4 regions of the Lysinibacillus sp. UBA5994 genome follow, and region 1 is predicted to be linked to each of the others. Evidence: riboswitches for the same ligand, from Rfam matches in the RefSeq annotation. Region 1 holds a riboswitch; each other region holds the start of a gene.
What was found. Region 1 has a riboswitch for thiamine pyrophosphate ahead of thiT (energy-coupled thiamine transporter ThiT). Riboswitches for the same ligand answer to the same signal wherever they lie in the genome.
Positions count from the first base shown of each region.

Region 1 (2,203 bases):
TTAGCATTTGCCTCGCGTTCAACAGCTTTACCAATTTGATTTAATTTAGATCCAGCCTTTACCTTTGTCATTGCTCGATCAAAGGCACTTTTAGCAACACGGCAAAGCTTTTCTTTGTCCTCATAGCCATCACCCACAACAAATGAAATACCTGTGTCAGCAAAATAGCCATTTAAAGAGCCTGAAACATCAATATTTACGATATCTCCCTCTTGAATAACACGCTTTCCTGGAATACCATGTGCTACTTCTTCATTGACGCTAATACATGTATACCCTGGAAAATCATATTCTCCCTTTGGTCCTGAAATAGCGCCAGCCTCTGCAAACATGCGACCAGCAATTTCATCAAGCTCAAGTGTTGTAACACCTGGTTTTGTGGCAGCTTTCATTGCTTCGCGAATTTCAGCACAAATGCGTCCTATTTTTTTAAAAGCTTCAATCTCTTCTTGCGTTTTTACAATCATGTATAACGTCCCTTTCATCTAATATCTATTCTTTAATATAACATAACTTTTTATGCGTATAACGATAAACGCTTTAAATATTGTATGCTTTCCTACTTTGCAAAGTGCTAAAAGAGTTATTCACGACAAAAAAGTCCCTCCACTCATGTGAAGGGACTAGCGTTAAAATTTTCTTTGCATTAATTGGGGAGCGGCTGTGAATAAAAGAACACCAACGACAGCCGTTAAAATGGTTGCTGGTAGCATATATGTACCATTGTAGATGATGGAATAGATCCATGCATTCTGGTCACCCGCATATTCGGCAAAAAATACAGCACCAGCGATTGTATGTGCTGTGTATCGTAAGAAGCCTGCGAAAACGGTACCTATGATTATATAAAGTGCCATTTTTGTTTTGTTCATATGTTTAGCAGCGTCTAACACTGGTCCACGTACAACCGCCGCTAATCCTACAACAGTAAAAGCAACACCATAATCTAGTAATCCTTGTAGCCAGTGCACGATATAAGAACCAAACATTGTTTGCATAACACCCACAAGTAGTCCCGTAGTAAGACCAGCTACTAAGCCCCAGCGAAATGCTATTAACATAATCGGTACCATAACAAGACTAACTGAGCCGCCTTGTGCCCATACTTTAAAGGAAACCTGATCCAGTACGAGACCTATCGCTGCAAAAATCGCAATCTCCACTAGCATTAATAGTCTTTTTTTGTCCATACATATTCTCTCCTTTGTTCCGATGTAGGATACAAGAGCAGGAATAGAAAAGCGCTGATATGTCTCTTTCTGACACCTTTTTTCCTTTACGGACGAAAAAACGATGTCAGGACAGAGCCTCACATCGTACAAGTGTCGGTTTCTATCCACATCCCTACGCAAGCGTTAACTTACAGGTTCGAAGAGTCAAGGCATTACGTGCCCAGTCTCAGCTGACATCATCAGCTCCCCTTGTGGTCGTTACATCTGAATTTATTTGAACACTCTCATTGTACGCAAAGGATTGAAGGATTACAACCTTCCATACATCATTTTTTTGAAACTTTGCTGTTTTTCATGCGTAAATATTTAAAAAGGAGGTACAACTATGGAGAATCAAAAAATTTTAGCTGCCTTTAGTTATCTTAGTATTTTCTTCGCCCCTTTTATCGTTCCATTAATTGTATATTTCGTGACTAAAGATAGTGATGTAAAAAAACATTCGATTCGTGCACTTGTCTCTCATTTAGTTCCTTTTGTTTTTGGCATCCTGTTCTTTATTGTCTTTGTTTTTTCCACATTTAGTTTAGATCCAACCTCCAGTAATAATACAGTGATGATTATTTGGTTTGTTTCATTCGCCATCTATGCTCTCGTCTCACTAGGTATTGTGATTTGGAATATAATTCAGGCTGTTCGTGTTATCCGTTAATGTTTTATTTTTAAGTGAAACAGGTAGTAGTAATTGTAAAAGGAGCTGTTTTGGGATGAAAGTATCAAACGTTGTAAAAACTGCCGTTAAGTTAGCACCTATTGTTATTCCTATCGTAAAAAAAGTAATGGCTGCAAAAAAGGGCACAACGCCTACAACCACAACTCGAAAAAAATAAAACGGAGGCGTATTCCTTTTAGAGGAAATACGCCTTCGTTTTATTTCACTTCAAAATGGGTTTGACTATGGCCATTTAATGTTTTTTCCACATGTAAAACTGCTGGCATCGCAGATTTCAATTCAGGCACATGCGAAATAACGC
Region 1 is NZ_DJAU01000035.1:31,635-33,837, forward strand. It holds gene map (type I methionyl aminopeptidase) at 1-467, opposite strand, end outside; gene thiT (energy-coupled thiamine transporter ThiT) at 630-1,190, opposite strand; TPP riboswitch at 1,325-1,432, opposite strand; gene B3D98_RS12025 (DUF4870 domain-containing protein) at 1,558-1,881, shown strand; gene B3D98_RS12030 (hypothetical protein) at 1,937-2,059, shown strand; gene B3D98_RS12035 (AAA family ATPase) at 2,100-2,203, opposite strand, start outside.

Region 2 (2,203 bases), on a different contig from region 1:
CGATTAGTTCCCATATGAACAAGAGGAAGGCGATAAAAATTATCGTCCTTCCCTTCTGTAATGCACGTTTCATTACTGATATTTCTCCGTTAATGTATCCATCGTAATACCCGTTGGCTGATATAAAATTTTCACTTGTGTAATGACATTAATGGCACCAAGTTCGATCATCTTCTCATTCATTTTTTCAATGATTTGGAGCAATGTTGAAAGCTCACCCTCCATCGTTGTTTCCAATGGATGTACCTCATATTTCACCCCAGAAGCATCGATCACCGCAATTGCTGCATCGACATATGGTATAACATCTTCATATTTCTCTGTCTTCGGAATGATTTGTACACTGATTAATGAATTTGCCATCTTATTTGGCCTCCTTTTTAGGTAAGAAATCATTAGTAAAGGCTTTTTTCGCATCAAATTCGCCCTCTAGTACTTGATTGCTAGACATCCATTTCGCGTAATTTTCCCACACAGAAAGCTTTTGCTCTCCCCATTGCTTGGCATCATCCTGATATTTATCAGCCAGCCATTCCTGACTTTTATGCACTAATGCTTTATCTAAATCAGGTGCCGCTTCGATTAAAATATCAGCCGCTTCACTTGGGTTTTCAATTGCGTATTCATAGCCCTTCGATGCAGCTGCCACAAAGGCTTTGACTACATCCGGGTTGTCCTGTATCATTTTTTCATTTGTAGCTAAAACTGGCGTATAATAATCCAATTGATCACTATAATCTGTAAGATATAGCATATTAATCTTTTCCCCACGCAGCTCAGCCTCAATCCCAGTCCATGCATAATAAATCCAAGCAAAATCTATATCTTTTTCCATCATTGTAAAGAAATCTAAATCCCCTGCATTGACGATATCTAGCTTATTAATATCTGCCTTTTCTTTTTGCATGAGTGATTGTAAAACGGCTTGCTCTAATGGTGCGCCCCAACCACCATAGGTTTTACCTTCAAAATCCTTTGGCGATGTAATGCCCTTTGAAGCAATAGAAGCAAAGCCAGATGTATTATGCTGTATAATTGCTGCGATGGAGACCAGCGGCACATCCTGGACTCGTGCCTGTGTTATGCCTTCCTGATAGCTCACGCCAAAATCCGCCTTTCCAGAAGCAACAAGCTGATCTGCGCCCGCCTCACCAGGCATAATAATATCAACATCTAAACCCTGTTCCTCAAAATAACCGAGTTTTTTGGCAACATATAGTCCTGTATGATTTGTATTCGGCGTCCAATCCAGTACCACAGACACCTTTTTCAGCTTGTCTGCAGCCTGCTTGTCATCCTTGTCACTACAGCCTACTAATGTCAATAGTGCTGCCAATAAAATAAAAAACCATTTTTTCATGCGAAAGCCTCCCAGTTTGTAATATGAAAGTGTTCATGAATGAATGTTGTCACCAGAAGAAAGCGTATACAATGTTGGCAAGCTGTTGCTTGAAAACATAAAAAAACGCCTAGGATTCCTCCCAGACGTATTGCAATCAATCTTCAAAACTTTGCTTTTTGAATAGATGTTCCCTACGCTGGTACGAGCCAAATCAGGTTCAAAGGGTCAGCGTCTACCGGACACAATCTCAGCTAGCAATTACTAGCCCCCCTACATTCTTTCGCTATGAACTTTTCGATGATTATTATACCCATAGTTTCACTTAAATGACAAGGTGCTATTTTTGAATAGAGCTTAAAGCCCAGCGCTCCTAAGAGGCTGGGCATGCTTTTAGCTTGGTTTCTGTTCTTTTTTGGCTGTTACAACATGAGAAATTGCTCCATCTGTTGCAATATCCACTTTAAATGAACCATTGGAATGGCGATCCGCACGAGACAATGCTTGTACGTCAATCATCTCTTGAACACCTTTTTCAGTTTCAATCACAACCTGCTCCTCGTCTGTTGCTTGAACAACTGCCACAATTCGGTGAGGGTTTGCTTTTAACTCTGTTAATACTTTTAGTCCACGTTTTGCACGACTCGCTACTTCAACTTCAGCGACATTCATTTTCTTTACGGCCCCACGCTGTGTCACAATCACTACATAGTGGGTAACATCAGGCTGTAACACATTGACTCCAACTAAGGCTTCTCCATCTTTTAGTGTGATCCCTTTCACACCGCCTGTTTTCACACCTGTAACTGGTAACTCCTCCATAGGGAAACGAATCGCATAGGCTGTATCCGTTGTGAGCATCAG
Region 2 is NZ_DJAU01000026.1:46,311-48,513, reverse strand. It holds gene B3D98_RS08320 (ABC transporter permease) at 1-73, opposite strand, end outside; gene B3D98_RS08315 (thiamine-binding protein) at 73-363, opposite strand; gene B3D98_RS08310 (ABC transporter substrate-binding protein) at 365-1,360, opposite strand; TPP riboswitch at 1,514-1,624, opposite strand; gene parC (DNA topoisomerase IV subunit A) at 1,733-2,203, opposite strand, start outside.
Region 2: another riboswitch for thiamine pyrophosphate. It lies ahead of B3D98_RS08310 (ABC transporter substrate-binding protein); the one in region 1 lies ahead of thiT (energy-coupled thiamine transporter ThiT).

Region 3 (2,203 bases), on a different contig from region 1:
TGCAGTCGCCCAAACAATATCATTTTCTTGTACACCCAACCAATGTGGTGCTGTTGTTCGTAAATGAGCATAGCCCCAACTATGCGTATGCACTGCTGCTTTTGGATTTCCTGTTGTTCCGCTTGTATAGGCTAAAAATGCATTGTCTGTGCTTTTTGTTGGGATAGGATTTATGTAGGTTGTAGGTTGATTATTCATTTTTTCAAGTATGTTCTGCCAAGGTTCATGTGCATTCCCTATGACAAATTGCAGTATGTCTTGTAAATTTCCTACTTTATCGAACTGTTCAATATAGGGTTCAAATGCAATAACTGCTTTAGCATTTGCATGATGAATTCGATACTCAATATCCTTTGTTCTTAACATCTCAGAACTTGGAATAATAGTTAAACCCGCTTTCAATGCAGCAATATACACAATATATGCTTCAACCGAACGTGGTACCATTACTAAAATGACATCACCTTTCTTTAAACCTTGCTTGGTGAATACATGTGCTGCTTGATTCGCTTTTTCCAATAAATGTGCATATGTAATACATTGGATGTCTTGGTTTTCTTCACAAATGATTAAAGCATTTTTGGCTGCATCCTGAGCATATTTTTCAATTTCCTCTACTATGTTATACCATTCTGGTGCAACTAAATCTTGTCTTTTCATGGCAATTGCCCCCTTTTGTTATGACACATTATAAAACTCTTTTTTCAGCATTTTCAATGGTTTGTGCTTAATTTCGGTAAAGTCATGACAACTATCATACCCTCCTATATGGCATCGGTCACATTTTATCTATAGGAAAACTTGCTATTGAATACATATGAAAAGTATGGTACATTTTGGTCAACTAAAAGCAAGATTGCAGGGGGACTCGTAAGAGTTGAGAAGGTAAAACCTGACCCTTTGAACCTGTTAGTTAATACTGACGTAGGGAGCAATAAACATCGTTTTCAGATGAAAGGCTCTTTTCGTGCATTTTTACACAAAAAGAGCCTTTTTTGCATGCTTACGTCCATCCCTAAAGGAGGACTACAATGATTTTTCAAACAATTCGTCAACAGCAACCACTTATCCATTGTATTACCAATTATGTAGTGGCAAATTTTCAAGCAAATGGTTTATTAGCGATAGGTGCTTCACCAGTAATGGCCGATGACTACCAAGAGGTAGAGGAGATGGTGGCCATTGCTCAAGCATTATTAATTAATATTGGAACACTTAATGATCGCACAAAAAGTGCCATGTTATTAGCAGGTGAAAAAGCCAATAAACTTGGTATTCCTGTTATTTTAGATCCTGTCGGAGTTGGAGCCACAACTTATCGTAAGGAAACCGTAAGATACTTACTGGAAAACATACACTTTGCCGTGATTCGCTGTAATCTCGGCGAGCTAGCAGCAATAGTTGGTGTAAATTGGCAACAAAAAGGTGTCGATAGTGGTCATGGCACTATCGCTATGGAATTAGAAGCCACATCATTGGCTCAACGCTATCAATGCATTGTTATTGTCACAGGAGAACGCGATTTTATAACTGATGGCAAGCATAGCCAATGGATCGCTGGTGGTCATCCACAAATGACGGAAGTAACGGGTACAGGTTGTTTACTTAGCGCAATTTGTGGCGCAGCCTATAGTGTAAGCCATAATCCTTACCAACAATTAACGGAAACACTTACTTACTATAAAAAAGCAGGTGTACTGGCATCCGCATTTACTGCAGACATTGGTGATTTTCAAATAGCCTTACTCAATGCTATACATCGCTTATCAAAGGATGGTGCAGCTTCATGCATATTGTAACAACAATCGCTGGCTCAGATAGTGGTGGTGGCGCGGGTATACAGGCTGATTTAAAAACATTTCAGGAATTAGAAGTGTTTGGTACTTCTGTTATTACTGCTCTAACTGCTCAAAATACTTTGGGTGTAACAGGTGTTTACCCTATTGACGTTTCCTTTATAAAAAAACAATTCGAGGCCTTAGTAGAAGATTTTCCAATCGCTGCGATTAAAACAGGAATGCTTTATTCCTCAGAAATTATCAAAGCAATTGCACACAAGATCAGGGAGCTAAACATTCCACTGATTGTTGATCCGGTGATGATTGCAAAAGGTGGGGAAAGCCTATTACAGCAAGAAGCTATCGATGCCTTACGCTCAACTTTATTACCACTTGCTACGGTTGTTACGCCCAATATACCCGAG
Region 3 is NZ_DJAU01000045.1:10,534-12,736, reverse strand. It holds gene mbcS (acyl-CoA synthetase MbcS) at 1-660, opposite strand, end outside; TPP riboswitch at 851-948, shown strand; gene thiM (hydroxyethylthiazole kinase) at 1,032-1,799, shown strand; gene thiD (bifunctional hydroxymethylpyrimidine kinase/phosphomethylpyrimidine kinase) at 1,787-2,203, shown strand, end outside.
Region 3: another riboswitch for thiamine pyrophosphate. It lies ahead of thiM (hydroxyethylthiazole kinase); the one in region 1 lies ahead of thiT (energy-coupled thiamine transporter ThiT).

Region 4 (2,203 bases), on a different contig from region 1:
GAAAGGTATGGGGATGTTGGGTGCCGCTATGTCTCTTGGCTTTATGATTGGACCAGGTATTGGTGGCTTTTTAGCAAAGGTAAGCTTACATTTCCCATTTTTCACAGCTGGAGCTGCAGCCATTGTAGCATCTATTTTATCTTACTTTTTATTACCTTCTACCAAACCAAACACTGCTCAACAGAAACAAAAGCAAGACAATCTGGCGAAGCAAATGGCTCGTTCCATACATATGCCTTATTTTGTTATGCTCATAATTATGCTGGTGTTCTCGTTTGGAATTGCAAATTTCCAAACGACATTGTCATTATTTGTGACAGAAAAGTTTAATTACACACCTGTAGATATAGCGATTATATTAGTTGTTGGTGGTGCTTTTGGAGTAGTAGTACAAATGTTTATTATTACACCACTGTTCAATCGTTATGGTGAAATGAAAGTAGTACTAGTAAATTTATTTATTGCATCCGTTGCTATTTTCTTAATATTATTTGTTTCTGGCTTTGCCCTTATTTTAGTTGTAGCAACAATTTTCTCTACAGCAACGACATTAATTCGTCCAGCTGTTAATACACTCATCTCAAAGCTTGCAGAGAAAGAGCAGGGATTTGCTGCGGGCTTGAATAATGCCTATATGAGCCTCGGAAATATGATTGGACCCGCTTTGGCAGGTTTATTATTTGACTGGAATATGAATAGCCCATATATTTTCGGTTCTATCATATTATTAGCCTGTTTCTTCCTTGCGCTCATCTGGACAGTGAAAAAAGCACCTCATTTAATGCATCCCGATACAAAATAGTCTGAAAAATCATTGACTATTTTTAGCAGTATGTTACATTATTGTTGATTCACAAAATTGAATGATTTTAACCACTAGGGGAGTCTTTTAAAGGCTGAGACGTATATGGTAATATACGGACCCTTTGAACCTGATCTAGTTCACACTAGCGGAGGGAAGTGGCGCTACTTGCTGTTGTCACTATATACACGCAAGGCCGCTTCCTATTGTTTAAAGGGGGTGGCCTTTTTATTTTTCCTCACGAACTTTACCAAAAGGAGTGAACTTTATGTCAATTCGTAAATTAACAGTCATGGCTTTATTAGTAGCCGTTGCTGTTGCAGGCTCTACTTTCGTATCCATCCCAACAGGAATCGCACGTGCTTACCCAGTTCAGCATGCTATTAATGTGATAGGAGCCATTATACTTGGACCCGTACCAACAGTTATAGTTGCCTTTGTCACTGCCATCATTCGTATCCTTACTGGAACAGGCTCTCTACTAGCTATCCCTGGTAGTATCATCGGTGCGTTCTGTGCTGCCCTTGCCTATAAATATAGCAATAAAATGTGGTTAGCTGGTATCGGAGAAGTTATCGGAACGGGCATTCTGGCTTCACTTATTGCCGTCCCTTATGCAAAATTATTCATGGGAACATCTGTAGCAGCATTCTTCTTCCTACCAGCCTTTTTAACATCAAGTACGATCGGTGCTATTTTAGGTGTAATGGTTGCAAGTAGCTTGCGTAAAACAGAGCTAGTAAAGAGGTTTAATTCTTCTCTTTATTGAGAGAGATTGAATTATGAGCATTCATTGAGCTGGGGTAGTCCAATTTGGATCGCTTTTCTTCTCATTTACCCTCTTTACAAAGGGGATAACTCTCTATTTCAAGGAATATAAAAAGCAGTGCAAAACTATTCGAATTTGCACTGCTTCCTCTATTTTAAGATCGTTTTTTCATGCCTTTTAACAACTGTGCTACATTCGTGTCTTCTGGTATAGTTTTTTCCTCAACCAGCGGCTCTTTTTTCTTCGCATTCGTTAGGAAATTCCAACCAAAACGTCTTATCGTAATATCAATAAAGAAAAGAAGCATACTTGCTAAGAGTAGCCATGTGGCAATATTTTGCCGATCTGCTCCTTTTGTCGTAAAGTCACGGAAGACATCTTGTGGTTCCTTTAAAACAGTGCCTCCTGTTCGTTGAGTTAACTCTTCTATCAGTTGGTTATTTACAGGGAGTAGTTCGTATTCAGCACTATAAGGAACACTTAGCCCTGCCTGATAAATGGCCTGCTTTTCATCTGCTATACGGAAGAAAATTAATCCAGGTTCAGCTTGTACTACAGCTCGAACTTGAGATGCGGAAATGGTTTCAAGTTGTGTTTCTAGCTCCTCCCCTGCTTCATTTACCGCTACAATA
Region 4 is NZ_DJAU01000022.1:110,942-113,144, reverse strand. It holds gene B3D98_RS06360 (MFS transporter) at 1-802, shown strand, start outside; TPP riboswitch at 869-976, shown strand; gene thiW (energy coupling factor transporter S component ThiW) at 1,071-1,571, shown strand; gene B3D98_RS06350 (VWA domain-containing protein) at 1,726-2,203, opposite strand, start outside.
Region 4: another riboswitch for thiamine pyrophosphate. It lies ahead of thiW (energy coupling factor transporter S component ThiW); the one in region 1 lies ahead of thiT (energy-coupled thiamine transporter ThiT).